3 regions of the Xenorhabdus aichiensis genome follow, and region 2 is predicted to be linked to each of the others. Evidence: predicted binding sites of a transcription regulator. Region 2 holds the regulator's gene; each other region holds the start of a gene.
The links. Region 2 encodes LexA, which represses DNA repair genes until DNA is damaged. Its sites were predicted from a motif close to TNCTGTATGTACATACAGNA; they were not measured.

Region 1 (10,652 bases), on a different contig from region 2:
ACTACACGGCGGTCTGGAGCCAGACAGTCGATGAGTTTAGCGCGACCTTTGATGTGATCGCATGTAGAGCCAGTGACAGAGCTTTCTTTGCCACGGCCTTCTGCTTGGATGCTGGCTGCTGGGATGCCTTTAGCTACCAGATAATCAACAACGGATTGAGCACGTTTCTGGGACAATGGCAAGTTATACTGCTGGCTACCGATGCGATCAGTGTGGCCGATTACCAGAACTCTGCCTTGATTTGGGTCAATTTTGGCCAGTTGGGTGTAGAGGTTGTCCAACTCTTGTTTACCTTCTGTTTTCAACGTTGATTTGTTGAAGTTGAACAGAACGTCAGAGCGCAGAGTAAAGCTCTTGTTTTCAACAGTTGGTGAAGGTGCAGGCGTTGGAGCTGGAATAACGGGAGCAGCAGGTACAACGACAGGAGCTACGTCATCTTGACCGAAACGATAAGAAACGCCAACGCTCAGCATGCCGTTATCTGGACGGGCACCGACACTGGCTGCATCGCCGATGTTGTTGACCCACTGGTAATCCAGGCGGGTTGCCAGATCTTTGGTCAGGGCGTATTCAACACCAATGGCAGCCAGCGGAGAAACACCTGTGTCGTGGTTTTTCAGTCTGCGCTGATCTTTATCACCTGCACCACCTAATGCGTTAGCATTATAAGTAGCGGAAGAGTCTGCGCGCCATACCATACCACCCAGGCGAGTATAGACATCCAGATTATCCATAACTGGGTAGCTCAGTTTAGCCGCCAGTTGAACGCCTTGAGCACGGAAAGCACCGTTGTTAACGCTGCCTTTATATGCCATGCGACCCAGCCAGTCATAACCCAATTCAAAACCCAGATATGGGTTTGCCTGATAACCGACATAGGCACCTGCACCCAGCTGGTTTTTGCGAGTAGGGCCGTTACCGATTTGGTTATCGTATCCATTGCCGTAAAAATTTACGTCATGGTACTGAGACCAACCCAGCTTAGCACCGGTATACCAGGTGTTATCCTTTGGAGCTGCTTGAGCAACAGTTGCGAAAGCTGCCACTGCCACTGCTACTGCGATAGCTGTCTTTTTCATTTTACGCCTCGTTATCATCCAAATAGGCAATTGGCCTTAAAAGCCTTATTATTAGCCATTGGTTAAAATGTCTAGTTAAGTATTTGTACTTCTATCAGTAGATGCGTCCCGAAATATAAGGACGGCTAGTACAAATCTAAACTGAGTAAAGTCTACAACGAACTTAAAAACTTACAAGTACACTGTGACTCGTGACACAAAATTTTTAATTTCATCTATACAAATTCTGAATGTTTTTGACGAACATTTACAATATTGACAGCATCAATGTATTGATTTCCATTGAAAACAAGGATAAGTGGCAGCAGTAGCTTATTTTTTATAAAAGAAATTGGGATAAATCCTAATTCCAGTCAATGATAGTAAACAGAATAAATTTGTAATCTGTTTACTGGCGGTTTGAAATGATGAGCCGAGTTTTATGGGCGCATAATAAATCCCAATGCCGTACCTTTCTGAGCGGCCAGTTGTAGCTTCTGTACGTCATACTCAGATAGCTCTGGTAGCCAGCCCAGTACTACACTGTAGTTGCCACTTGCCAGAGCCTTTTCCATGGCATCAATTGATGCAACAGGACGGATTTGATTTAACTGAACGACTTTATCCAAAGGTAAACCAGAACTCACCAGCCACTGACGACTCAATCTTTTATTAGGTGTGACCCAGAGTAACCAACGATTTTCATGCCCGGATTGACGGAGCAAAGGAAGCAGAAGGTGATTGATAGCTGGCTGGTGCTCACAGTAGTTCAGTTCACTGACCATTCCTTTTACCATTTGTGAATCATATTGGGATGATTCGATAAAAGATAGCCGACTGGCAGTTGTGATACTTGTTGTTTTGTCTATTTTGAGAACTGGACAACCGTCTGTTTTTTGTTCTTCCTCCATTCCGCTAGCTGCCGTTTTCTTCTTAATAAGATATCCCCAAGATGATCGAATGCCCATAATGTTCCTCGCCATAATGAACTGTATATTTATACAGTATATCGCCACTTGCTTAAAAGCAAGCCTATTTTTTTTCAAAGCGCTTCGCAAAAATTTACATAAAACCGTTTTTTTCTGACTTAACGATTGGCAGTTGGAAACAGATTGCGTATGGTTTTAATTACTTGTTCTTGTTATCTATTTTGCTAATAAAAACATGAGAAAAATATTAGTTAGGATATAATTCATGGAGTGATAAAAATGTTTTTATCTGGGGCGCGTTTTGCTCAATTGAAACACGGCGTATCTTCATTGGGAAAACTTAAGAAAAAATCTCAATTTGGTGGGTTTGGGTTGTTACTTGATGGGGTTTTGTTTGCCATTAGCTCAGATGGCGAACTTTATTTACGAGGAAATAGTCATGCTGAGGTATTATTTAAAGCCAGAGGCATGGAGAAATTTATTTTTTCAAAAAGGGGCATTCCCGTGACTTTACGGTACTACCGGGTTAATGAGTCACTTTGGCAGGATCAAAAGCAGTTGTTTGAATATGTCAACTTAGCTTATCAATATACAATGGCAGAAATTATCGATAAGCAAAAAATGCCTCTTAGGCTAAAAGATCTCCCTAACTTGGGAATGACTTTAGAACGTCAACTATGGAAAGTCGGCATATCTAAAGTGGAAGAGTTGCACATGCTGGGAGCAAAAGCGACTTATCTTAAGTTACAGCAACACAGGAAACAGACGAATGTCAGCATATTACTTGCGTTGGCTGGTGCGATAGAAGGTTGCCATGTTGCCGTATTACCAGAGAAAGTCCGTGATGATTTACTCCTCTGGCACAAGGAATTGGATCACTGTAGTTCGGGTTATCATTCTTGATGAAATTTAATCAATAGGGGCATGGCCCCTATTCAGATTGGCGCGTTTCTCTGCCTGTAGAGCCATTACGGCTGTAATACTAAGTCATAAAGGTATTTCTTAATGAAATGAATTTTTATTATTGTCAATTTGGACGCTACTGCATGCTCGATTAAGAATAATAACAAAAAAATATTACATATTTTAATATTTATAAATCCTTATTCATTCTGAATAAATAATATTCTATTTTATTTAATGTTAGATTTGTAATGATAATTATTAATTTATTGAATTTAAATAATATATTGATATGCAATGTGGTTTAAGTTAAAAATAAATCAGATCTAAAAATATATATTTCGTTTTTTTTGGGGGTTTAATTTATTAATCTTTATGGGGATGGAATGTTTTTTATAAGGTTTTAATAAATAAAAAACTATATAAATGATAACTATCATTTTCCGGATAATGATATAGGCCCTCTTCGTTATTTTTCGTTATTCTTTGTTGTGTTTCTTTATGTCAGAGCTCGGTTTCAGAATCATCATTTTCGCTCAGGAGAATAGGAAAACTGGAGAAAAACGTTGTGCAGGTATGTCTGGCTATATAATCAGCAACTGACTCAGTTCGCATTGAGAGTTAAAATTCCTTTTTAGATGATAAAGAAGTGCTAGAAGCTAAATACAGAGTTATTCAAAAATCCATACATCTTTACGGGATGTACCTATAATTTACTTAGGAAGAGAAATTGAAAAATATATCTGTTAGCACAAACGGTTCAATCATTGAAGATTCACTCATGTTCGGTCAATTTGGATGGCCAGAATATGAACCTAATATGACATCTAATGGCCATTTAATTTCATCCGATTTACGAAAAATATTACTTGATCAGTGCTCTATTTCTAAAACATTGCCATCTGAACAGTGGTGGAAAGAGAAGCGAAAAAAAGACTTGCCTTTGCACTTCCTGGTTCGGGATTATCTCAATCATCCAGCCATCCAGTTTAATTCCCGAACCCTTTTTTCATCCTGCGTAGAGACGTTAGAAAAGATCAAGTCCAGTATAAATGAGAGAAGAGAAATCGATATTCTTCTCCCTGTCTTCTGCGTTATTAGCAATTGGCAGAAAAGACATGATATTACCTCTTTAACCATGGCAGAAGAGGTATCCTTGCTACATCTTGCGAAAATTTCAACCTATCTTGAGGAACATACAGGGGTCAGAATACGTTTCAAAATTCTTTCAGATGCCACATTCTATGCCGGGATTTTTGGTGATCCTATGGCTGCGGCAGAACAATATATAAAGGATCTGGAAGAGTTCACTCAATTAAATAAAATCAATGAAGTCGTTAATATTCTCGATATATCTAAGATAGTTTCATTACTTCAGGATAATTATGACCGTGCCTTTCCAGAGCATCTGAAAACCTTCACATTGAATCCATCTTTGGGAATTAGTCATGAGGAAGCCATTCGTTTCAATGCAAGCGTCGGGAGCACGGTCAACATATCAGATCTATCTCTGACATATAATCAAAGAAAGGCTATATTTTGTGATTCTATTTTCCCTGATTCGGAGATAAAGCATGAGATCATGAATAGAGTTCACACTGCCTTCGTTCATTATAGAGCTATGAAGGAAACAATGGCTAGTATCCGATGGGAAAATACGCTATTTCCTAATGCAATCCGAGCCACTATCCATCATAAGACAATACCATTAATGGGTGTCAGGATATATCCTGGTTACAAGAGCCATTCACCCAATCTTCCCTATCATGGTATTGCAGTTATTGAAAATCGGAAGAATGTCTGGCAAATGAGCATTGAACAAGAAATTCACCAACATGGCAAACGACTAAGGATTATTAATAATCGGGGAGTGAGTGACTTTTATGTAGATGCCGATATTTTGGAGAATATGGCGGTTTTGTTGCATAAATTGAACTCTTAGCAGAAATCAGTATAAGACGTTACCCTATGATCTAACATATCAACATTGAAGAACACCCCTTAATACGGGAGTAACAACTTAACAATGTGGAATATGTGCTCATATCGCTTATCAGAGGGCCATCCATGCGTAACCTTATCTTCATTATTTTGGGGAATATCACATTAGAAAGTGCGGTACCGCTACTTTTTACTGTTGGGGGACTGGCTGGCCTGCATCTTGCTCCATTGGCCTGGCTTGCGACATTGCCTATTGCGATACAAATGGCTGCTGGAAGTGTCTGTGCAATCCCATTTTCGAACTTGATGGCACGTTACAGCCGCAGAACCGGATTTATTCTGGCTAGTATGGCAATGATATTTGGTGGACTTGCTTCAGCGACGGCTATTTATTCAGACAGTTTCGGGCTTCTGCTCGGTGGGCATTTCCTGATTGGCATCTCGATGATTGGTATTAATTTTCTACGGTTTGCCGCTGCTGAAAGCGTTCCAAAAAACCGGGCTGCAACAGCAACCTCTTTACTGCTGGCTTCTGGAATAATTGGTGTCATTATTGGAAGCGAGCTCTATGGGAGAGGAGATAGCTTGGGCTTCGAACTTCCATTCATCGGGATATACATGATCGTGTCCGTTATCGGAGGATGTGCAGTTCTTGCTTTTGCTGCACTTGATGGTGGTCTTAGATGTTCTATTAATCAACAAACAGAAGCTGACATTAGTAAGGCATCAGGATTTTCACTTATTGCCACAAATCGCCGTTTGTTTTTTGGAATTGCGACAATGGTGTTAGGTCATGCAATCATGCTGATAGTCATGTCGACTGCCTCGATTGCCTCTATAGATTATGGTATTGGAAGTTCAGAAACGGGCATATTAATTGGTGTTCATCTTGTAGCTATGTTCGCTCCCGGTGTTATCACCGGTATGCTTATATCAAGAATGGGGGCGAATCGTATTATTCTCTTGGGGGCTATCTTGTATCTTGTCGGTTTTCTGATAGGGCTTACCAATGAAGCAGCAATGGTTATTATCGCAGCTCCGCTGATTTTTGCTGGATTAGGGTGGAACTTTATGTTCTTAGGGGGAACTCATATTATCAACAGTATGCCTGATGGTATTAATAAAGCCCGTGTCCAAGGGGCGAGTGAAACGCTTCTGGCCTCGGTATCGACTGTATTTGCGCTTGCCTCTGGGGGAATTTACGGGGCACTTGGTTGGAAAGGGCTGATTTTTGTTGTCACAACGATGACATTGCTGACTATAGCATTACTTTGTATTCGTGTACTTTTGAGATAGAATGTTGTTGATCAATCGGACTGACTTCTCTCCGGTAACTCATTCAGTACGACATAGTTTTTCTTATCACCACTCCATTTTTGTGTAAGCACATCTATTTCAGTGCTCATTTCCTCATAATTATTCCTCTGTCAAAGAGGTAAAGTCACTCAGGTAAATTAATTAAAATATCCCTCATCTGTAAAAAAATAATCCCACAATTTATGAATTATATAGTAATAAAATAATTTGGAATAGTAAGGTAACTAATAAGGGAAATATATGATTTATTATAACAATAAAATACTATAATAATGAGTGAAATTATAATTTATCATTTTTAAATAATAGTAATTATTTCGTTTGGTATTCTAAAGTAATTAAAAAACGCACCCATATTAAATAAAAAATAATATAGACTTCAATCAAAATAACAATCAATATTACAGTTAAAAGAAATTGTAGTTATAGTGTTCTTTATTAACAAATAAAGAGTGTTAAATAAAGAATAATGAATAATAACTGGCATTAAAATGGTGAATAAATTGAATATAATCAAATAGGTACTAATAGTGAATTAATAAATATATGAATAAGATCACATCAGTAATGGGTGTTTTTAACCACTAAGGCTGATAGGTATTAACTATTTTTGTATAAAGGAGAATGCTGAAAGATTGCGAGAATCGCTATGGTGATACAACGATAGATAATACCGAAACCCATTGAATTCATATGATAGCGTGGGCTAAAAACAGGTAAAAGAGTTAGGTGTGGGACAGTGGATTACATTAATACCAAAAAATTAATTACTGAAGGTTAGGTGTAGAGCTGAAATCTACTCGTTTGTGTCATAGAGTACAAGTAACTTGCGAACGGAATGCATTCGTATAATTTATTATGAGAACATCTGAAAGCTCGTTGAACTCGAACTTATATAATCTTCATCCCGCTCAAGAGGATGTGTTTTACGAGCAGGCACTCTATGAAAATAACCCACTACACAACCTCGGTTGGTATACGTTGATAGAAGAAGATGTTGATATAGTAACTTTTCAGCAAGTGTGGAATTTACTACATCAACATATTGATATGTTACGGTTACGCATATCGGTTAATGCGGATAATGAAGCTATACAATATATCCAAGATCAAGGTGTACCTGAAGTAATCATATTTTATGATGCTGCAATGCAGCCTGATCCTGAAAAAAAAGCACATCTTTGGATGCAGCAGCAAATAGATCATCCTATAAATTTTTTAAAGGAAACTCCATATCAGATTTCATTGATTCGTATGACAGATGAAAAATATTATTTTTTCACTATATTCCATCATATTATGATTGATGGTGTAGGATTATTTCGACTCCATGAATATGTTAATAAATTGTACGAATGTATTAAAAATGGAACATCAATAGCTTGGTTGTCAGAAATTCCGCAATATTTAGATACAATAACTAAAGCAAGGGAATATCTAAATTCTTCTCATTACGAAACGGATAAAAAATACTGGTGTGATTTTTTAAAAGAAAATGAAATATACCCTTTAACTCCTTGCTATCAAAATACGGGTAGTGGTGTTGGTTCGCTAACATTACCTTCTGCGATGACATCAGATTTACGTATTTTTTGTAGAGAAAATAATACTAATGTGTTTGCTGTCTTTTCGAGTCTGGTCATCATCATGATGGCAGAACTGACGGGGCAAAAAGAATTGACATTTAGTACTATCACACACGGAAGAAAAAGAAGGTTAGATAAGCATGTCGTTGGGATGCATGCAAATATTTACCCAGTGCATTGTCAGATTTCACACTCGCTAAGTGTGATTGAACAGATTAAATTAATAGACTTATCGCATAAAAATAGTTATCGCTACTGTAAATTTCCTCACTCTCACCTTATTCGAATCGCTAATAACTTTGGGATTCCTTTACCTAATTTATTTATTTTCTACGATCGATTTTCAGAGTCAGCATCTGAAGTCACTCAAAATAAATATAATCATATAGAAGGAGCCGCTAATATTTATCCTATCGTTTTTCGATTCAAGGACTATGGCGGCACTGATCAGGAACTAAAAATAAATATAAATTATTTGCAGGCGTATTTTAGTGATCAGGATGTAGGGAAAATATTTGAACGTTTGAAAAATTTATTTGCTGCGTTGATTAAAAAACCTTCTTTATTAGTCAATGAATTGCCTATTTTATTAGAACAGGAACGTCACACTCTACTGCACACTTGGAACCAGCCCGATGCGCTGTATCCACAAAATCAAACCCTGCAACAGCAGTTCGAAGCCCGTGCGGCCGCCATGCCGGATAACGTGGCGCTGGTATTTGAGGGAGCAACGCTGACTTACCGCCAGTTGAATGAGCGGGCGAACCAACTGGCCTTTGTGATCCGCGAGCACTATCAGCAACGACACAATCAAGCGATGCCGGCAGATACGCTGGTGGCACTGTACTTGGATCGCGGTCTGGAGATGGTCATCAGCATGCTGGCAGTGCTGAAAGCCGGGGGAGCTTATGTGCCGATGTCCCCGGAACATCCGCCGGAGCGGATTCAGTTTATTTTGGAAGACACCCAATCTCCGTGCGTGGTGACTCAGCAGCGGCACCTGACGACACTGAGTGAATGCACACAAGTTCTGATTGACCAGCCGGCACTGATAGCGGCAGATGACCAAGCGGTGACGGTTGATCGGCCAGTGGACAATCCGGTGCCGGTGAGTGGGGCCGCTGATCTGGCATATGTCATTTACACCTCAGGAACGACTGGGCAGCCAAAAGGCGTATTACAGACTCATCATAATGCTGTGCGTTTATTTGCTACCACCCAAGGGGATTATCAATTTGATCAACATGATACTTGGGTTCTTTACCATGCCTATACCTTTGATTTCAGTGTCTGGGAATTATGGGGAGCATTAATATATGGTGGGCGTTTAATTATTCCAACAGTCGATTGCACGAAGGATTTTGTCAGCTTTAGCCGCTTGTGTTCACACCAAAAAGTTACCGTTCTGAATCAAACTCCAGGCGCATTTTATGCTTTTATTGATGCCTCGTTGAGTATTGGCGCTAAATTTCCCTGTCTTCGATATGTGATCTTTGGAGGAGATAAACTTAATCCTGTTCAGTTGAAGCCCTGGTGGGACAGTTATGGAGATCAATCACCAACCCTTGTCAATATGTATGGGATAACAGAAACAACGGTACATGTTACCTATCAGAAATTAATAAAAGACGGCGCTATAACGGCATCCTGCATTGGACGACCGTTAAATGACATGCATGCCTATGTTTTGAATGACTCAGGTCATCTCGTACCTATCGGTGCCCCAGGGGAACTGTACATCGGGGGCGCGGGGCTGGCTCGTGGGTATTTGAACCGGCCGGAATTGACCGCCGAGCGTTTTGTGGCGAACCCGTTTGCCACGGCCGAAGATCAGGCGCGCGGCTACACCCGCCTGTATAAAACCGGTGATCTGGTGCGCTGGCAGCCGGACGGCAATCTGGAATACTTGGGACGCAATGATTTTCAGGTCAAGATCCGCGGCTACCGTATTGAGCTGGGGGAAATCGAAAGCGCGCTGGCCTTGCACCCGCAGGTGAAACAGGCGGTGGTGATTGACTGCGAGTATGAGGGCCACAAAGCCCTGGCGGCGTATCTGGTCACGGACGGGGGGCTGTCGGATGAAACCTTGATGACGTACCTGTCCGCCCGCCTACCGGACTACATGGTGCCGGCCAGCTTTACCCGGATTGAGTCGGTGCCCCTGACCCTGAATGGCAAACTGGATCGCCGGGCGTTGCCGGCGCCGATGTGGGGAAACCGGGACGATTATGTGGCACCGCGTAATGCGCTGGAAACTCAGCTGTGTGCTGTCTGGCAGGCGGTCTTGGGGCTGGAGCGGGTCGGCATTGAGGATAATTTCTTCCGGATCGGGGGTAATTCCCTTATCGCGATTAAGCTGACAGCCGCCATTCGCCGTGTTCTGGCCGTGGATGTTTCTCTGGCACAGGTGTTTAGCTTGAAAACCGTTGCCGGGCTGGCTGCACAGATGGGACAGCAGGCCTGCACGGTGATCCCCCACGTTGAACTGGCGCGCTACCCGCTGTCATTTGCTCAGGAGCGAATGCGGTTTATCGAACAGTTTGAGCAGGGAACCCATGCCTATCATGTTCCTTACCTGGTGCAACTGGATGACGAAGGCTGCCTGTCTTTGCTGGAAACGGCCATTAATCGGGTGGTTGAGCGCCATCCGGTGATGAAGACGGTCTACCGTAATGACGACGAGGGGCAGGCCTACCAGCAGGTACTGGAAGGTAATCTGGTTCTCCGGTCACAGTCTTGTGAGGCGTTTGACGTACTCCTGCAAGCGGTGCGCACTGAATTGGCTACTCCGTTCGATCTGACGGCAGAGCCGGGGCTGCGCCTGTGTCACTACCGGGTGGCCGAACATCATTATTTATTGATGATGTGGCACCATATTGCCATTGATGGCTGGTCCGTCGATATTTTTATGGATGAAC
Region 2 (10,652 bases):
CTGCCGCCCAATTGCAATGCCAGCGGATGCTCCTGTTCGCTATAAGCCAGATAATTCCCTTTACCATGAATAATGGCGCCAGTTGTCACCATCTCTGTGTAAAGCAATGCTTCCTTACTCAACAGACGATGGAAGTAACGGCAATGACGATCAGTCCAATCTAACATGGGGGCAACGGAGAAGCGGTTGAGAGGGAATTCAGCCTCTTTTTTGCTCACATTTTTAGTTGTATCAGTATTCTCAATTTTTTTATTTTGCTGCATTTTTGTACTTTCAAGGCGATATTTTCATTCTCTGAATCTCTTGTCGTTCCCTCATTTATAAGGAAGCTGATACAGAGAATAGGGGGAAATTTATGGTCTACTATAGCACAGAGAAGCTCCAGAGCGCAGACAGGAATCCATACGAACTAAAAGCAACGATTGTCGTTCTTAGTAGAAGATTTGAAGAAGGTAAAAGAGATAATTATCAATTATTTGCTCACTTTATTTGATATCAAAATATCATATCACTCTTGTAACTTGGAGACGGAAAACTCAAATAATGGAAATCAATTTGAATAAATACATTAAACGCCAGACATAAGAGAACATTACAAGCTATCTTTTCCACACCAATGCCAAATACACTGAAAAGGCGTAAGATTGAAGCACTGTTCATTGCATTAGACGCGATAATTTCAGAAGGGAATAATGTTTCAATCCTGACAATTAATCGTAGGTATGATTTTATTAGATTTAGCCGCACAGCGATTAAATGTTATTAAAAAAAGTACAATCTATAAGATATTACCAGAGGTTCGCATAGTTATATGGTTTTATATACGTAAATATGAAACCACTAAATCTCACTTAAAACAACTAATAACGAAAAGAAAATATCAACAATGCAATTAATCACACGCAAAATACTGTATATGAAAACAGTATTGATATTGATTAATCTTGTGCTTTAACATTAGCATCTTTAATACACAGGGAAGATTATTTGTTACCATAAAGAAAAAATAAATCTTTCACAAATAACATCCAAAAATAGAAATTACCGTTTATGACTGTTTTAAAAAAAGATAGTTATTGAACTTAATAGAATATCATGAGAATAAACAAGGGAACTCAATGGACGTATCTAAATATCCTGAAAAATGGCAAGAGCGCTTTAAATTTTTTGAACAATATAGTAGCCCTGCGTCGAAAGAATTTAAGGTAGGTATAAAAAACATACCGCAAAAAAAACGAATTCTGATAAATATAAATTGGCTTGCCTTTATCTTTGGCATTTTTTATTTCTTAGCTATAGGATTATGGAAAAAAGGTTTGAGCTTATTCATTTTTTCCATTTTATTAGCTATAGGCGTTACATCAATATCTGAAACCCTAATATATGGAACAATGCCGCTAACATATATTATGTGGGGTTTTACAGCGAACTATGCCTATTATTTAAAAGAAATAAAAGGCGATGATGGCTGGAATCCCTTTAAAGACATCTTCACTAAATAACAATTGCGTTAATTCCCCTTACAAAATAGCGGCTTTTAAAAGAAGCTGCTATTACCACCATACATGCTTTTTTCTACCGCCAAAGAATTAAAATTTTGTTTTCAGCATATTCTATCGTTCTTATCTACCGATTAATTTTTATTTTTATCCTGAATAGCCATTCTCCAGTAAACAAAGTATTGCGTAACAGCAGAATAGTTAGTCACCTTTTCACTGACGCGTTTAACCATCAGCGCCGTAGCCGTCTGCCTGGATTCCACTTCCAGACTGAAAAACATGATAATATTACAACTATTGGCATCATGCTGGGTGTGAAAGGTGTAATGAAAACTATCAATCCAAAAAAATTACTGACACAGGCTAAGACAATCTGCCTATCACGAGGAGTGCGTTTAACACCTCAACGCCTTGAAATTCTGCGTTTAATCTCAACGCAGCCAGGCGCAATCAGCGCCTATGATTTATTGGATCTGCTACGTGAAGTCGAGCCACAGGCAAAACCGCCAACGGTCTATCGTGGGCTGGAATTTTTGCTTGAACAAGGTTTTGTCCACAAAATAGAATCCACAAATAGTTATGTGATTTGCCATCATTTTGAGGAACCCAGCCATACGTCAGCCATGTTTATCTGTGAGAATTGTGGTTCCGTTACCGAGCGGGATGCCAAGGATATTGAATCCGCTATTCAGCAGTTAGCTCAAGGCGTAGGGTTTCATTTACGACACAGCGTGATTGAAGTCCACGGTTTGTGTTCCCCTTGCCATGAAATCGATTCCTGTACAGAACGCGATACATGTCAGCATAATCACAAGACTGAAGAGAATAAAAAGAAATAAGGCAAAATAGCCTTAAGTTTGATTGAGGCGGTCATGGCCGATAAACACATTTATTTTCAAACTCCCGTAAAACTTTTATTGAACGGGTACTACGAAAAATGACCGCCCCAGAATGGCAAAGTGCAATTATCCGCTTTTACAATCAGATCCAATCCCCGTTACGAATAATACCAACTGCCAATCCTTCAATGGTAAAACTCTGCTCACTTAAATCCACAACGATAGGCTCGAATTCCGGATTTTCAGCAATCAGTTCAATTCTGTTTCCTATTTGTCTAAAACGTTTTACTGTTACTTCATCTTCAATTCGCGCCACGATGATTTGGCCGTTATGAACATCCTGTGTTTTATGAACAGCAAGTAAATCCCCATCCATAATACCGATGTCTTTCATGGACATCCCGCTGACACGCAACAGGAAATTAGCATTTGGTTTGAATAATGCAGGATCAACTTTGTAATGACTCTCGATATGTTCCTGAGCCAGCAATGGTTCGCCAGCAGCAACACGACCAATCAGCGGTAATCCCGCCGACCCTTCTTCTTCAAGAAGCAAACGGAGACCTCTGGATGCACCAGAGATAATCTCTATCACCCCTTTGCGCGCCAATGCTTTTAAATGCTCTTCTGCCGCGTTAGGTGAACGAAAACCAAGACGCGCTGCGATTTCAGCACGTGTTGGTGGCATACCCGTTTGCGAAATATGGTCACGCACCAAGTCATAAACTTGCTGCTGTCTGGCAGTTAATGCTTTCATTTCGCCCCCTGTTTGTTTATACAGTCAAACTGTGAGTATATACAGGTAAAATCGAATTGGGAACCTGCCAGCCCGTAAAAGCCGCTAAAGAATGTGTATTGACGAAAACCATGTCATATCAGTGCATAAAATACGACCAAAGGATCATTCCCCAGATAAACAACGCCAGAATCATTGTCAGAAATACCGCAGCTGATCCCATGTCTTTCGCCCTGCCCGATAATTCATGGTATTCACTGCCAATGCGATCAACTACAGCCTCAATGGCGCTATTGAGGATTTCCACAATGACCACCAGCATGACTGAACCGATGAGCAAAAGCCTCTCGGACGTGCCAAAATCAAGGGAAAATGCAATGATGATCGCTAATATGGCTACAATGACTTCCTGCCGAAATGCCGCTTCATTTTGCCACGTAGCCCTAATACCTTTCGCCGAGTATCCTGCCGCTTTAATGATACGAATCAAACCTGTTGATTGATTTGCCATAAAAAATTTTCTTCAATTAGCATAATATTTGTAAGGTCATATAACTTTTAGCTCCTATTATTGTCTTATTTCCACAGATCTCAAAATCTGTTTCTGGTATGCTTGCGACGCGTTGCTAACAAGAGGCTTAAAGTTGTTATGTCAAGTTGGCGTAAAATATATTATAAGTTGTTGAATTTTCCATTAAAATTCTTAGTAAAAAGTAAACTTATCCCCACGGATCCCATTGCAGAACTGAGCCTTGATACGACACGGCCTATTTTGTATGTGCTGCCGTATCACTCAAAAACAGACTTATTGACCCTGCGTCAACAATGCTTGGCGCAAGATCTGCCGGATCCGTTGAATCCTTTGGAAATAGGTGACACCCTGCTTCCAAGCTATGTCTTTATTGATGATGGCCCACGTGTGTTCCGTTGCTATGCACCTAAACATGAATCCGTGAAGATTTTTCATTCTTATCTGGATCTGCATCGCAATAATCCCGATTTGGATATTCAGATGGTGCCTGTTTCTGTGATGTTCGGCCGCTCCCCTGGACGCGAAGGGCAAGAAGGAAATACAGCGCCACAGCTGCGTTTACTAAACGGTGTGCAAAAGTTTTTTGCGATTCTGTGGCTTGGACGGGATAGTTTTGTGCGTTTTTCCACACCCGTTTCATTACTCAGCATGGCCAATGATCATGGCACGGATGATATCATTGCCAATAAACTTGCCCGCGTTGCACGGATACACTATTCCCGTCAGCGTTTGGCTGCGGTAGGGCCACGTTTGCCCGCCAGACAGGATCTGTTCAACAAGCTGCTGACATCCAAAGCCATTGAGAAAGCCATTGCCGATGAGACGCGCAGTAAAAAAATCTCACCCGAAAAGGCGAAGCAAAACGCTATCAATATGTTGGAGGAGATTGCAGCAGATTTCTCTTCTGAAACCGTACGTTTGACCGACCGTGTCTTGAGCTGGACGTGGAACCGTTTGTATCAGGGCATTAATGTCCATAACGCCGAGCGGGTTCGCCAACTGGCACAGGATGGTCATGAACTGGTTTATGTCCCATGCCATCGCAGCCATATGGATTATCTCCTGCTCTCATATGTGCTTTATCACCAAGGGCTGGTTCCACCACACATTGCTGCCGGCATCAATCTTAATTTCTGGCCGGCAGGCCCGATATTCCGCCGCCTTGGTGCATTCTTTATCCGCCGGACTTTTAAAGGAAACAAGCTCTATTCGACGATATTCCGTGAATATCTGGGTGAGTTATTTTCCCGTGGTTATTCTGTTGAGTACTTCGTCGAAGGTGGGCGTTCCCGTACCGGCCGTCTGCTCGATCCGAAAACCGGCACCCTTTCGATGACATTACAGGCGATGCTGCGTGGAGATTCCCGTCCAATCACCATCGTGCCAATCTATGTCGGTTATGAGCATGTAATGGAAGTCGCAACTTACGCTAAAGAGTTACGCGGTGCAACCAAGGAAAAAGAAGGTTTTTTTCAGATGGTTAGTGGGCTGCGTAAGCTGCGTAATCTGGGACAAGGCTATGTAAACTTTGGCGAGCCCATTCCTCTGACACAATACCTTAACCATCATGTTCCCGACTGGCGTGATTCCATCGATCCGATAGACGCCCAGCGCCCGACATGGCTGACACCTACTGTCAGCAAACTGGCTGGCAATATTATGGTCAACATCAATAATGCCGCAGCAGCAAATGCCATCAATTTATGCACTACAGCCTTGTTGTCATCACGTCAGCGAGCACTTACTCGCGAGCAACTGATTGAGCAATTGAACTGCTATCTGCAATTACTGTGCAATGTTCCTTACGCTGACGATGTTACTGTACCGAACAAAACAGCTGAAGAATTGCTGGATCACGCCTTGCTGATGAATAAGTTTGAAGTCGAAAAAGACAGCCTTGGGGATATCATTATCCTGCCTCGTGAAAGCGCGGTATTGATGACTTATTATCGCAACAATATCCAGCACTTGCTGATCCTGCCATCTTTGATTACCAGTATTGTGATGCATCATCGCCGCATTAGCCGCAGTGAACTACTTAGGCAGGTAGAACTGGTTTACCCGCTGCTCAAACAAGAACTTTTCATGCGTTACAGTAAGGAAGCTCTACCTGAAGTGGTCAACACTCTGATTGATGAGTTGGTGCGTCAATGCCTTATCTGCAACAAAGAAAAGGATATGCTCGTTCTGAACCCTGAGCGCATTCGTCCACTGCAATTGCTGGCAGCAGGTATCCGTGAAACTCTGCAACGCTATGCTATTACGCTTTCTTTATTGAATGCCACTCCTGAAATCAGCCGTGGCGTGCTGGAAAAAGAGAGCCGGATGCTGGCACAGCGTCTGTCGGTACTGCATGGAATCAATGCCCCAGAGTTCTTTGACAAGGCGGTGTTTGCCAGCTCAGTCAATACGCTGCGCGAGGAAGGTTATATTCATGATAATAGTGATATAAGCACGACCAGCGCTCAAGAACTCTACCAAATGTTGAGTGAATTGATGTCCCCTGAGATCCGTCTGACGATTGAAAGTGCCAGTATGCCACCAGAGCAGAATGACACTGAACAGACAAATAAAGATCAACATTAAAGCGTTACGCTGGAAATAAAGCTGAACGGGCGGGTTATCCGCCCGTTATGTTAAACATAGCTGAAAAGAATACCGAGGAATAAGATAAAACCGACGTAGTTATTGTTCATAAATGCTTGAAAGCAGAGAGCCTTTTTTCGACCAGAAATCAATTTCTGCTGATAAATGAAGAGCGAACCCGCCAACAATAACGTCCAGTAGTACATCCCACCTAAATTCACTATGCAACCAACCGATACCAGAATACCGAGCATAATAAACTGCAAAATACCAAGAATCAGTTTATCAAAACGCCCAAAAAGCACGGCCGTCGATTTTACACCGATTTTCAGGTCATCATCACGATCAACCATCGCATACTGCGTGTCATAAATCACTGACCATATTATGTTAACCAAAAATAACAACCAGCACTCTAATGGTAAGGACTCACTTACTGCGGCAAAAGCCATTGGAATTGACCAACCATAGGCTGCTCCCAGTACAATCTGTGGCAAGTTACTGACTCGTTTGACAAAAGGATAAACCCATGCCAGTGCCAATCCAATGAAAGATAAGGCAATCGTCATTTTGTTCAGCGTCAAAACCAGTGCGAAAGAGATCAGCCCCAGTGTAACAAACAGGATTTTGCTTTCTTTTTCGCTGACATCGCCACTGGGAAGCGGACGAGATTTTGTCCGTTCTACATGTCCATCGAATTTTCTGTCTGCGAAATCATTAATGCAACATCCCGCAGCACGCATGGTATACACCCCGATAGTAAAGACTAACAAGATGTGCAAATCCGGCATACCTTTTGCTGCGATCCACAATGCCCAATATGTTGGCCATAATAGTAATAATACGCCAATGGGTTTATTGATACGCATTAAACGGCAATAGGCGAGCCATTTATTCTGCGTCATACTGGCCTCCAATCTATTTTCCCCCTTTGATTTTGTCCATCTTATATACAGGTGATTCCGGCAGAAAAACCTCTGTGAGTAGCAAGGATTTGCCTGATAACCTCAACAAAGAACGCCGCGCCCAGTGCTGCCCTTGCTGGCCTATTTGAATATAATCCCGAGTCAAATTATTACCACTAAAAAGATAGCGACCAAGTGGAACTGTTCCTACATCGACCAACCGCTTATCCGGGCCAGTCAGTGTTTCCTCAGGGATCACAGTACGTCCCAGCAGCCACGGAATGTTATCTCCATACAAGACAATTTCACGCAACCAATACCTTTCACTTATAGGTAAGTGCTCACTTTCATCTCCTAATTCTGCTGCTGTAATGAAGCATTCCCGAAAAGGTACAACTGATACCTGCTGACAATGTTCTTCAAAACGGCGCGTCATTGAACCGACTTCCATAAGCCAATCTAAAATATCTTCCGGAATATTAGAATTATCTGCCGAAAACCAGCGGATAGGTGCAGGAGTTAATATTGTGTCATCTGCCATGTCATTTTCCCCGACAGCACAACGAATGGGGAGTGAGGATATCACGTTGCAAGTGAATAGAATAAAAAGTTGATAACAATTTATGTAAATCTTCATTGTTATCGCATATTTCAACATGATTGAATGGGTTTATCTCAATATTAATGAGCAGAGAACAAGCAGAATGATGATCGTATTAATAAGCGCCTCACCTCAATAACCGTGTTTATTGAAGGCGAGGCAATTTTTATTAAGTACGATAAAAGTCAGATTAGCGCCATGTTTTGAAACGATTAATCAGGCCATTGGTTGAACTATCATGGCTATTTACCGCTTCATCATCGTGCAATTCTGGCAGGATACGGTTCGCCAACTGTTTACCGAGTTCTACACCCCATTGATCAAATGAGAAAATATTCAGAATAGCGCCTTGGGCAAAGATTTTATGTTCATACATGGCAATCAATGCGCCCAAGCTGAATGGTGTAATTTCGCGTAATAGAATGGAGTTAGTCGGACGGTTGCCTTCAAAAACTTTGAATGGCACGACATTCGCCATGTCCTGTGCATTTTTTCCGGCTGCGACAAATTCCGCTTCCACCTGTTCGCGGTTTTTACCAAAAGCCAGTGCTTCAGTTTGCGCAAAGAAGTTGGACAGTAGCTTGCTGTGATGATCACTGAGCGGATTATAACTGATTGCGGGTGCAATAAAATCACATGGGATCAGTTTGGTTCCCTGATGGATAAGCTGATAGAAAGCATGCTGACCATTAGTGCCCGGCTCGCCCCAGATAATCGGCCCAGTTTGGTAATCTACCGGGCTGCCATTCCTATCAATATATTTGCCATTCGATTCCATGTTACCCTGTTGGAAGTAAGCGGCAAAACGATGCATATATTGATCATAAGGCAGAATCGCTTCAGTTTCTGCGCCAAAGAAATTGTTGTACCAGATGCCGATCAGCGCCAGCAGGACTGGAATGTTCTGTTCAGGAGAAGTCTGCTCAAAGTGTTTATCCATGGCATGAGCGCCACTCAGCAGCTGTTCGAAATTCTCATAGCCAATGGAAAGTGCAATGGATAAACCAATCGCAGACCACAGTGAATAACGGCCACCGACCCAATCCCAGAATTCAAACATATTCTGTGGATCGATACCAAATTTACTGACTTCCTGCTCATTGGTCGAAAGTGCCGCAAAATGTTTGGCAACATGAGCCTCAATCCCCGCACTTTGCAGGAACCAGTTGCGGGCAGAATGCGCATTAGTCATAGTTTCCTGTGTAGTGAAGGTCTTGGAGGCAATCAGAAACAGCGTCGTTTCTGGGTTCAGTGTTTTCAACGTTTCTGCGATATGGGTTCCATCCACATTGGAAACAAAGTGCATATTGAGGTGATTTTTATACGCTTTCAGTGCTTCAGAGACCATATAAGGGCCGAGATCGGAACCACCAATGCCGATATTGACAACGTCAGTAATGGCTTGACCGGTATACCCTTTCCATTCTCCGCTGATGATGCGTTCACTGAATGACTTCATTTTTGCCAGCACCGCATTAATTTGCGGCATCACATCTTCCCCATCCACATTAATCGGGGTATTGCTGCGGTTACGCAGGGCAATGTGCAGCACAGCACGATCTTCAGTACAGTTGATTTTTTCACCGGAGAACATACTGCGGATAGCACCGGACAGATCCGTTTCTTTCGCCAGTGCCTGTAATTTTGTCAGTGTTTCAGCGGTAATACGATTTTTGGAATAATCCACCAAAATCTGCTCGTCAAACGTAGCGGAGAATGCCGTAAACCGCGCTTTGTCCTGTTTAAACAGATCCCGCAAATGGACGTTTTTCATTTGCTCAAAATGCTGATGTAATGCTTTCCAAGCTTCGGTCTGGCTAGGGTTGATGTTTTTCATGAATAATGCTCTCTATCAACTGTAAATAAATAATAGGAATACACAGATTGTAACGACTTAACTCTGTGATGCTTTCCCTTTCCTTTTAATTACTGATATTGGTCAAAATAGTTCATGATTTCCACCCCTAATTGCTGATATAGGTGAAAACATTGGATATAGGTAAAAACGATAATTTCAGTTCCATCATGAAAGATATTGATGCTCAATGCCTAAATGTTGACTCAGCGTAGCTAACCCGATATTTCTAAAAGCCTATTCCTCGGACAGAAGGTTATCATCCATGTATGCTGTTTCATCTCCTTACCCGCAGTATGTTGTCGCAAAATTCGGCGGTACCAGTGTGGCAGACTTTGATGCCATGAATCACTGTGCCGATATTATTTTGGCAAACTCAGATGTCCGCGTGGTCGTTTTGTCCGCTTCTGCGGGGGTGACTAATTTGCTGGTCGCATTGGCGACGGGCTGTGATAGCAATAAGCGGGAGAAGTGCCTGAAACAGATCCGTGACATTCAATATGCGATTATTGACCGGTTAAATGACGTGGATGTGATATGTGAAGAAATTGATCGCCTGCTGGAAAATATCGAGATGCTGTCAGAAGCCGCATCATTGGCAACATCTGAGGCGTTAACTGATGAGTTGGTCAGCCACGGTGAAGTGATGTCCACATTGCTGTTCGTAGAATTACTGCGTCAACGCAATGCAAATGCAGAGTGGTTTGATATCCGCAGGATCATGCGAACGAATGATCACTTCGGGCGGGCAGAACCAGACACCCTTCAACTCCATATCTCAGCAGTTGAGCAACTTCAACCTCGTTTGAATAATACGGTTGTTATCACACAAGGTTTTATCGGCAGAGAAGAAAAAGGCCGCACAACGACGCTGGGACGTGGTGGCAGTGATTATACCGCCGCCTTGCTCGGCGAAGCGCTAAATTTACAGCGTGTTGATATTTGGACGGATGTTCCCGGCATCTATACTACTGATCCCCGTGTTGCGCCAACAGCCAAACGCATCGATAAAATTGCATTTGATGAAGCAGCAGAGATGGCGACATTTGGTGCTAAGATCCTCCACCCAGCGACGTTGCTACCTGCCGTTCGTTGCGGT
Region 3 (10,652 bases), on a different contig from region 2:
TTTAATTCACGTATATACGGTCCTAATGCAGAAAAGCTCTTCAACAACTTATTTCTAGAATAATTTACGGGTAAAGTCATACAAAGGTCTCCTCCTTCATATACAGAAACACAGTTGTATCAAACGGTTAAAAAATATCAATTCTTAAATTTAAGTTTAGGAAACTTTATCTTTCAACCATACACTTGTTTCATGTAACGCCTTATTAAAACCACTATAGACTGGCGTAGAAGGAATTGCCAATAACGAACCATCCATTGATGACATAGCAATAAGTTTTGAGTCTTCCCTTGGGCTGAAAACATCATCTTTCCAATAAACGGAAAGCATTGGCACAGAACAGCGACGCCCCAGCAACCCTTGGTTTTTCAGTGAATAACAGCTCAATTCTAAACGTAAGGCGGCTTCATCGACGTGATAGATACCCAAACGATTAGCAAGCACATCAATGTACATTGACGGTATATTCTGCTGCCGTTTCTCGTCATTCAGCAAGGTATGAACTATCGGGCCAATGACGGCCACCCCTTTAATAAGCTGAGGCTCCAGATAAGCAAGACGTACTGCGATATTTGCGCCGAAACGAAAGCCCATAACGCCTACACGGGTATGATCAATCCACGGAATTTGATTCAACTGCTGAAGAACCTGCTGATGGAGTACGCACGTATCCTGCGTCAATTTGAATTTGGCAGAGTAACCAACAGCAGGCATATCTACTGTCAACATGGCAAAGCCGAGTGGAGCAAGATGATCACGAAACAGTCGCCAGAAGTCACTCTGCACATTGTCAAGGCTGGTACAGACCAATATTGTTGGACATGGTTCTTGAACGTTAGGAGGAAGATGCAATAAGCCTGTGACACTTTTGCCCTCTTCTAACTGAAATTCCAGCTTTTTCAATTCATAGTCAGAATAGTGAGCCGCATTTTCATAGGCTTTACTGGCCAACGCAGCGGCCTGTTCCGCCAGTTCATCACCGTGCAAATGAGGATAAGCCGCAATACTATATAACATCGCAGCCTTTAGCCAAGATGTTCCGGCTTCAGATGTCTGCTCCGCACGCAGCGCCTCCTGTTGCCAGTGCATAGCCTGCTGCGTCCATTCAAATGCCCAGTTTCCCTTGCGATAGCCGATCACAGTATCCAATAAATGGTCATCACTGCGTTCGGCATCTATCACTGCAATCCTGCTGAGAACATCCTGAATTTCCAGTGGATTGATTCCCCTCCAGATCCAAGCAAGCCAATCAATCATCCGATACCAGTGCTCGCGGCGCTCTCCACTAAGTATCCTATCACTGACCGCTGTGGACTGTGGACGGACATATTTTACCAGTGTAGACGTTTCCTGCTGTTTAAGCCGAGGCTTAAACAACGATTCTGAAAGGTTTTGTTTAGTCATAACAAAAGAAAAAGATTACGGTTTATTACAAATAGGTGGAACGAATACCACACCCATATCCCATGGCTGTTCGATCCATGTATCTTGAGGAATATCAACTACATAATCATCCACTAAAGGACGGCCGGCAGGTTTGGCGAAAATAGTCACGAAATGCGCTTTGGGATACATGTTACGGATTGCCTGCGCTGTACCTCCGGTATCAACCAAATCATCGACAACGATAAAACCTTCTCCATCGCCTTCCGCTTTTTTCAATACAGTCAATTCACGCTGATTATCATGATCATAGCTGGAAATACAAACGGTATCGACATGACGGATTCCCAGTTCACGTGCCAGCAATGCAGCCGGTACAAGCCCACCACGACTAACGGCAATAATGCCTTTCCATTGTTCTACAGGAAGTAAACGTTGTGCTAATTTACGGGCATGCATTTGCAACATATCCCACGTTACAACATATTTTTCGCTCATATGATTTGATCCTGGAAACTAAGAATATCTCAGAAAAGAGTTTTTTGCGGAAAAAAAGGTTGCGCGGGATTATAGTGATTTGGATCGGCAAAAACCAGTAAAAAACAAGGGAAATCCTGATCCTGACTGCACATCTCAAACAAGAAAATGATATCCTCGGGCATGGCATGGGCATTGGGACAGCTCAAGATGACAAAAGCTCCCAATGCGTCAGACATTACTATTTCCATCTCATCAAGATGCAGTTACAGGAGATTCGCCGTGTCCGAATTATCAACATTATCCCCTCAACCATTATGGGATATTTTTGCCCAGATTTGTTCCATCCCACATCCGTCCTATCACGAGGAAGCACTCGCGTCCCATATCATTGAATGGGCCAAGAGCAAGGATTTCCATGTAGAACGGGATGAAGTCGGCAATATTCTGATCAGAAAACCAGCCACAAAAGGCATGGAAAACCGCCAATCAGTCGTGCTTCAGGCTCACCTTGATATGGTGCCTCAGAAAAACAATGATACACAGCACGACTTCACAAAAGATCCTATTCGTACTTATATTGATGGTGACTGGGTAACTGCTGAAGGTACAACACTGGGTGCTGATAACGGCATCGGCATGGCTTCTGCTCTGGCAGTACTGGCAGATGAATCCGTCAAGCACGGCCCACTGGAAGTTTTACTGACCATGACTGAAGAAGCCGGCATGGATGGCGCATTCGGACTGCAATCAGGCTGGTTACAGGCTGATGTTCTAATCAATACCGATTCAGAAGAAGAAGGCGAGATTTACATGGGCTGCGCGGGTGGCATTAATTTTGTCTCAACCCTGCCACTTTCCCGCGAAACATTGCCTGCAGGTTACCAAACTTTGCAACTGACTATTAAGGGATTAAAAGGTGGCCATTCTGGTGGTGATATTCATCTGGGATTGGGCAACGCCAACAAATTGCTGGCACGTTTCCTCGCCGCGCACTCAGACGAATTAAATCTAAAATTGATTGATTTCCAAGGGGGAACCCTGCGCAATGCTATTCCTCGCGAAGGTTCTACCGTCATTGCCGTTCCGGCAACTCAGCTCGAAAAACTGCACCAATTGAAAGATGACTATCTGGATACGTTGAAAAACGAATATGCGGTCGTTGAAGCAAATTTGATCGTCCTATTGGATGAAATCGAAACTTCCTCACAGGCACTCACTACAGATTGCCAGACTCGCTTTCTCTCCATGCTAAATACCATGCCTAATGGTGTTATCCGTATGAGCGATGTTGCTGAAGGCGTGGTTGAAACTTCCCTGAACGTGGGCGTTGTCACTATGGAAGAAGGAAAAGTCGAGATTATCTGCCTGATCCGTTCATTGATCGACAGTGGCAAGGCTTACGTTGTTGATATGCTAAATTCCCTGGCAAAACTGGCAGATGCAGAAACAGCAGCAAGTGGCAACTATCCGGGCTGGCAGCCAGATGCCAACTCGCCAGTCATGCATTTAGTTCGTGAAACCTATCAGCAATTATTCGACAAGACCCCCAATATCATGGTGATCCACGCAGGTCTGGAATGTGGTCTGTTCAAAAAACCGTATCCGGATATGGACATGGTTTCCATTGGCCCAACCATTCGTGGCGCCCATTCGCCTGATGAAAAAGTTCACATCAAGAGCGTTGGTCAATACTGGCAGTTGTTAACCGCTATCCTAAAAGCGATCCCGGTTAAAGAGTAATACGTGCCTCCCCTGCTCATCAGCCGTAGGGGAGCTTCCCTTTCAGCATTACCAGCCCAATATTACCATTCCAGTAATAATTGCCGTTCCAATTGTGGATTCTGTAACGTCACATGCAGCCCAACCAACCGCACGCCCCTTCCTTCTCTGCGCATTTCCCAAGCCTGTTTTGCCACCTGAATGAGATCCGATTTATCCAGTAATGGATGAAGATGTTCCTGTGTCGTCAATTGAAAATCATCAAATTTTAACTTGATGCCCTGACGGGCAATGCGGAGATCGGGTTTTACCTTACCTAAACGTTTTTCCAATTCTGAGTAAAGTTTTTCAATGAGTTCAACACAATCACGCCATTCATGAATATCCTGTGCCAACGTTTTTTCTACACCAACAGACTTACGTAAGCGATCGGGGCTAATTTGCCGCTCATCAATACCATGACTACGCTCCCAAAGTGCCAGCCCAAATTTCCCCAGTTTTTTAATCAACGCAACCTTGTCATAGTTTTGTACATCAGCACAGGTTTCCAACCCCATATCAGATATACGCTTGGATGTGACTTTTCCCACTCCTGGAATTTTGCGTAATGGCAATGACTTGACGAATACCTCAACCTGTTCAGGGGAAATAACATATTGCCCGTTAGGTTTATTGATATCAGACGCAATTTTTGCCAGAAATCTGACCGGGGCAACACCTGCTGAAGCGGTCAGTTGCAATTCATCAAAAATCACCTGACGGATTTGCTGAGCAATTAACGTCGCCGAGCCGTGGCAATGTTGACAGTCCGTCACATCCAAATAGGCTTCATCCAGTGAAAGCGGTTCAATCAGTTCAGTGTAACGGGAAAAAATCTGGCGGATATGCTGAGAAACTTCTTTGTAGGATGCCATTCGCCCCGGAATGACTTTCAATTGAGGACAAAGTTTCAATGCCATCGCGGTGGACATAGCGCTACGTACGCCAAAACGACGGGCAGGATAATTTGCTGTGCTGATCACTCCACGCCTGTCTGCGCTGCCACCAACCGCCATGGGAATATCGCGGAGTGATGGATTATCCCGCATTTCAATGGCAGCAAAAAAGCAGTCCATATCAATATGAATAATTTTGCGCATTTCACCTCTCCATGCCTCTTTTCACGCCAAAATAACTGTATAAATATACAGTCTTATGTCATTGAGCGCTACTTGTTTTTTAAGAACTAATTCCTGCTACAAGTTAGCGCTCTGTATGAAGTTTTGTTTATATTTAGCCTTGATGGGACGAAATTTTTAATCGTTGTGACAATTTTTATGATGTGAACGCGCGTCAATCAGTATTGGGACAAGTGCAATAATTGCCAGTAATGCTCCCACTCCAGCCACAGAAGATAAGCCGTAGCCTGCCCCGATTGCAAAGCCAGCCAGCAAGGGGGCTAATGTGATCCCGAGCTGGAAAGCGGATACATTAGTTGCACCTGCCAGTGTCGGCGCATTTGCGGCAATGGTATAGACCCGGTTCATGACGGCAGGGTTAACAACGAAACCAGACACTCCGAGCAGAAATACCAGACAAGTTGTGGCCATCACGTTTTCAGCTAAAAAAGTCAACGCAATAGAAGTCGCAACGATACCAAGAGTGCCAATCATCAGCGTCTTGAATGGATATTTATCTGCTGTCCGCCCACCTATAGTCAATCCGATAAAAGCGCCGATACCAAACAATGCAAGCACCGCAGGAACCCAAACCACCGCCAGCTTGCTGATATCAATCAATAATGCCCCCAAATAGCCGAATGTCGCCATATAAGCGGCGGTTGTCAGCATAGTAGTGCTATAAGCCACCCATAATTTCGGTTGTGCCATGGTTTTCAATTCAGTATCTAATACCGGAGCCTCTCCCTGACTCGGTTGTATCTCCGGCAACATAAACCACAATGCTATCGCCGTGACTGATGTTGCTGCGGCAACCGCCCAGAAACCGGCACGCCACCCCGCTATATCACTAATCACCGTTCCTAATGGCCCGCCCACTACCATCGCCAGACTCAATCCGCTGACAACCACGGCCAATGCCCTTGCCGTGCGATCTTGGGTCACTAAATTAACTGCCGTCGTCGCAGCGACTGCCCAAAACCCAGCGTAAGCGATACCACTGACAACGCGGGCAATCAATAATGGCCAATAATCGGGTGACAGCATCCCAATGGCGGTAGCGGCAATAAACAGAGCCTGACTCAACAATAATGTTGCTCGTCTGGGCCAACGCAATGTTGCTACAGCCAATGAGGGCGCTCCGAATAGAACACCAACGGCAAATGCAGAAATTAACATGCCCGCAGAGGGTAAAGAGACTTGTAGATCTTCAGCAATTTTTGGCAGCACCCCCGCGATTAAAAACTCTGAACTTCCCATCGCAAACAGGCTTAAGCCCAAGAGATACACAGCAATAGGGATTTTGGATTGCATGGCATTCGAAATAGACATGGATGAGCTCCCAGAGCCTTCATTAAGGCGAGATGACTATAAATTACCGATTAAAGTACAACACCATTAATCAATAAATCAATTGAATAATTAAAGATTGCATATAGAATGGAGACTTATGTTGATATTCTTGAATATGATTGATATTGGTAGGCTCGAATTCGTTAACTTAATTAGCAATTACAGACAAGGTAAAAAAATAAAAAAACTGCCAACAACTCAATATATTGCAGGCAGCTTCCGTTATAAATCTATATTATCCCCCGTTCGGGAAAATCAACGTCTGACCCGGTGCTTCGCGATTCAGATGAATAAAGTTCAGATGCTTTTCGTAGTGATCGAGAATATCGCTGATAATTTGTTCTTTGGTGTAATCCATCAAGTCATTGCCCTGAGTCCCTTCCATCAAGAAAGTTTCCAGTCGGTAATAGTAAGATTTACCCGATCTGGCACGATAGGTAAATCCAGGCACGGAATAACGCTGCGGCCAGACTTGGTACACAAAGTTTTGTTCATCCCCCAGATCGACAATTAATTCAAGCGGGCTCAGTCGTTCGTCCCCTTCTGATGGCAGCGCATTAAACTGTACTTTCGCACCACGTAATTCCAGCTCTTTTGCCACTTCCTGCATGGCAGGACGACAAACCACATCCAGCATTCGTTGGGTGCTTTTCGTACCCGGAAAATTCATCATGCGGCTCAGACGCTGCTTCCAGTTCAACGAACCATTATCATGTACCAATGTTGGCGAGGTATTCTGCAATGAACTGGCTTTGCGGAAATCTTCCACACGCAAAGATTTGTACAATCCGGCCATCACAAAGAAAATCACAAAGCTGAAAGGCAACCCCATGATTACCGTCATATTTTGCAAAGCAGAAATGCCATCCGTCATTAATATGCCCAGTGTTAATACACCAATCGCCACTGACCAAAAGACACGTAGCCAGTTAGGAGCATCATTATTGATATCACTGAGATTTGAGGTGAAATTCCCCAGAACCAACGAGCCTGAATCTGCCGATGTGACATAAAACAACAATCCCGTGATCGTAGCAACAGAGGCGCTGAACTTGAAGGCCGGATAAAGTGCCAGCAAGCCATAAAAACCTTGCTCTGGGTGCTCCAATACCGTTTCGGCCAATTGACGATTACCATGCAGGATTTCATACAATACACTGTTACCAAAAATTGATAACCATAACAACGTAAAGACAAACGGAATGATCAGCGTTCCCATCACAAACTGGCGAATGGTTCTGCCACGGGAAATACGCGCAAGGAATAATCCAACAAATGGCGACCATGCAACCCACCATGCCCAGAAAAACAGCGTCCAGTTATTCATCCATTCGGTCGGGCGCTCAAATGCAAAACTATTGAGCGTCATTCCCATGAAACGGCTGATGTAATCCCCCACATTCTGCACTAATCCATTAAGTAGAAATTCAGTATTCCCTACACACAGAATAAACAGGATCAAGCCCAGTGCCAGCAGCACATTCAGCTCGGACAGGAACCTAATACCTTTGTTCACGCCAGAGGTGACAGAAACAATGGCCATCACAACCGACAACAGTATCAACCCGCCCTGAACCCCCAAACCTTGAGGCAATCCAAATAGCACTTTCAGACCATAATTCAATTGCACCACCCCAATGCCCAGCGTGGTTGCAATACCGAAAATCGTACCTATCACTGCCGCAATATCCACGGCATGACCAATGGGACCTTTTATTCGATTGCCAAAAATAGGATAAAGTGCAGAACGAATGGTCAATGGCAGGTTATAACGATAGCTGAAATATCCCAGCGCGATCCCCATCAAGGCGTACATTGACCAGCCCGTCAGGCCATAGTGGAACAGTGTCCACACCATCGCCTGACGGGCTGCTTCAATAGTTTCTCCTTCACCCGTTGGCGGCCGCATGTATTGTGTGACTGGCTCAGCCACCGAGAAAAACATCAAATCAATACCTATCCCTGCGGCAAACAGCATCGCAGCCCAACTGAGCAAACTGAATTCCGGCTTAGATTGCTCCGGCCCCAATTTGATAGAACCAAAACGAGAGGCGGCAACAAAAATAACAAATACAATGTAAAGCGTTGCGGCCAGCAAATAATACCAACCGAATGTTTTGGACACCCAATTCAGCGTATTTTTTATCCAGACACTTGTCGCATCAGTGAAAAAAATCGTGAATAAAGTAAAAATGATAATCAGCCCTGCTGAGGTGAAAAAAACGACAGAGTTCAGAGTATCCTTCTGAGTGTTTTTTGGACTGTCTGGTGTGTTCATAGGCAGTTCCTGAAATTAATGAAAATAAAAAGACAAAAAAGAATAAGACAATTAACCATTTGAATAAAAAACAAAAATTATGTTACCTCGAATAAATTTAACCTGCCATTGTGAAAATATTGTAATAAAACATATTTAATTTTGATTGAACATTCAATTAAAAAAAAGTTTAATAACTGCCGAATGATTGATTTTCTGAGCATAAAAACATGCCAAAAATTGGAATGCAGTCGATAAGAAAGCAGCAACTCATTGATGCAACATTAGCCGTAGTCAATGAGGTTGGAATGCAGGATGCTAGTATTGCGCAAATAGCCCGCAAAGCAGGCGTTTCCAACGGTATTATCAGCCACTATTTCAAGGATAAGAATGGGTTATTGGAAGCCACGATGCGTTACTTATTGCACCAACTTGGGATGGCTGTAGCACGACGGCTACGGCTGCTCGATAATGCAACCCCAGCCCAGAGATTGAAAGCCATTGTTGAAGGGAATTTTGATGCCAGCCAAATCAGCAGCGCAGCAATGAAAACCTGGCTGGCGTTCTGGGCAAGCAGCATACATCAACCCAATCTATACCGACTACAACAGGTGAACGAACGTCGTTTGTATTCCAATATTTGTGTCGAATTCAGGCGTGTCTTACCAAAAACAGAAGCTCGGCTAGCAGCACAAGGGCTGGCTGCCCTGATTGACGGTATCTGGCTGAGAAGTGCATTAAGCAGCAAGTCTTTTGACATAAAAAGCGCGTTCACTATCACCCTCGATTACATCGAACAGAAACTCGGAACACCTTACACAGCCTGAGTTCTGACTAAGGAGAATCCATGACTCGTTTTGGCTTACAAAAGCTTTATATCCACGGCACTTACGTTAATAGCGTTAATCCCGATAAAAAAACTTTTGATGCGATCAATCCAGCTAATGGTGAGGTTATCGCTCAATTACAATCTGCGACAGAGCAGGATGTTGAGCTGGCCGTCAAAAGTGCTCAGAAAGGGCAAAAAATCTGGGCAGCGATGACTGCCGTAGAACGTTCACGGATCTTACTCAAAGCAGTTGATATCCTGCGCGAACGCAATGATGAACTGGCTGAGTTAGAAACACTGGATACTGGCAAGCCACTGTCTGAAACTCAATATGTCGATATTGTCACTGGTGCGGATGTGCTGGAATATTACGCTGGCTTGATCCATTCTCTCGAAGGTCAGCAAATTCCACTGCGCGAATCTTCCTTCGTCTATACGCGCCGTGAGCCACTCGGTGTCGTTGCCGGTATCGGGGCCTGGAACTATCCAATTCAAATTGCCCTCTGGAAATCAGCGCCAGCACTGGCGGCCGGTAATGCCATGATTTTCAAACCCAGTGAAGTCACGTCACTCACCGCCCTGAAATTAGCCGAAATTTATACTGAAGCAGGTGTGCCAGATGGGGTGTTTAACGTTCTGACTGGCGCGGGTCATGAAGTGGGTCACACTCTGACAGTACATCCGAAAATCGCCAAAATGTCGTTTACGGGTGGCATTGTCACAGGCAAAAAAGTCATGGCGAATGCATCGGGATCAAATTTGAAAGAAGTCACGATGGAGCTGGGTGGAAAATCCCCGCTGATCATCTTTGATGATGCCGATCTGGATCGTGCTGCCGATATCGCTATGATGGCAAACTTTTTCAGTTCCGGTCAGGTCTGTACCAATGGGACACGAGTTTTTGTTCCGAAAGCACTGGCTCCCCAATTTGAAGCCAAAATTGTTGAGCGCGTTAAACGCATTCGCATTGGCTCTCCCCTCGATCCAAATACCAACTTTGGCCCTCTGGTAAGCTTTCCACATATGGAATCCGTATTGCGTTATATCGAAAGTGGTAAGTCTACCCATGCGCGACTGCTGTGTGGCGGCGAGCGCCTGCTGGAAGGTGAATTGGCGAAAGGCGCATTCGTTGCACCAACGGTATTTAGCGACTGCACCGATGATATGCTGATTGTGCAAGAAGAAATTTTCGGCCCTGTGATGTGTATCCTGACCTATGAAACGGAAGATGAAGTGATCAACCGTGCCAATAACACCGATTATGGCCTCGCAGCAGGATTAGTGACACAAGATCTATCCCGTGCACATCGCGTGATCCATCAACTGGAAGCAGGGATCTGCTGGATCAACACATGGGGAGAATCTCAAGCCGCCATGCCAGTCGGTGGCTACAAACATTCTGGGATTGGCCGTGAAAATGGGCTGGTCACACTGCAAAATTACACACAAACCAAATCAATACAGGTGGAACTGG

Region 1: PSI22_RS08335 (TfoX/Sxy family DNA transformation protein) is a predicted target of LexA. The motif match lies at 2,046-2,065, and genes of this name have one in related genera.
Region 3: dinB (DNA polymerase IV) is a predicted target of LexA. The motif match lies at 4,755-4,774, and genes of this name have one in related genera.

Annotation. Positions count from the first base shown of each region.
Region 1 covers NZ_JAQRFO010000014.1:1,589-12,240, reverse strand. The annotation lists gene ompA (porin OmpA) at 1-1,079, opposite strand, end outside; partial or broken gene sulA (SOS-induced cell division inhibitor SulA) at 1,502-2,026, opposite strand; gene PSI22_RS08335 (TfoX/Sxy family DNA transformation protein) at 2,267-2,890, shown strand; gene PSI22_RS08330 (L-tyrosine/L-tryptophan isonitrile synthase family protein) at 3,621-4,832, shown strand; gene PSI22_RS08325 (MFS transporter) at 4,958-6,127, shown strand; partial or broken gene PSI22_RS08320 (non-ribosomal peptide synthetase) at 7,007-10,652, shown strand, end outside.
Region 2 covers NZ_JAQRFO010000051.1:10,583-21,234, forward strand. The annotation lists gene dusA (tRNA dihydrouridine(20/20a) synthase DusA) at 1-263, opposite strand, end outside; gene PSI22_RS17620 (DUF2628 domain-containing protein) at 1,119-1,502, shown strand; gene zur (zinc uptake transcriptional repressor Zur) at 1,826-2,338, shown strand; gene lexA (transcriptional repressor LexA) at 2,481-3,095, opposite strand; gene PSI22_RS17635 (diacylglycerol kinase) at 3,214-3,585, opposite strand; gene plsB (glycerol-3-phosphate 1-O-acyltransferase PlsB) at 3,724-6,192, shown strand; gene ubiA (4-hydroxybenzoate octaprenyltransferase) at 6,243-7,097, opposite strand; gene ubiC (chorismate lyase) at 7,111-7,638, opposite strand; gene pgi (glucose-6-phosphate isomerase) at 7,889-9,535, opposite strand; gene lysC (lysine-sensitive aspartokinase 3) at 9,819-10,652, shown strand, end outside.
Region 3 covers NZ_JAQRFO010000015.1:53,898-64,549, reverse strand. The annotation lists gene crl (sigma factor-binding protein Crl) at 1-80, opposite strand, end outside; gene frsA (esterase FrsA) at 157-1,404, opposite strand; gene gpt (xanthine phosphoribosyltransferase) at 1,420-1,881, opposite strand; gene PSI22_RS09000 (hypothetical protein) at 1,911-2,099, opposite strand; gene pepD (beta-Ala-His dipeptidase) at 2,143-3,603, shown strand; gene dinB (DNA polymerase IV) at 3,666-4,721, opposite strand; gene PSI22_RS08985 (Cmx/CmrA family chloramphenicol efflux MFS transporter) at 4,878-6,071, opposite strand; gene PSI22_RS08980 (choline transporter) at 6,328-8,370, opposite strand; gene betI (transcriptional regulator BetI) at 8,580-9,176, shown strand; gene betB (betaine-aldehyde dehydrogenase) at 9,197-10,652, shown strand, end outside.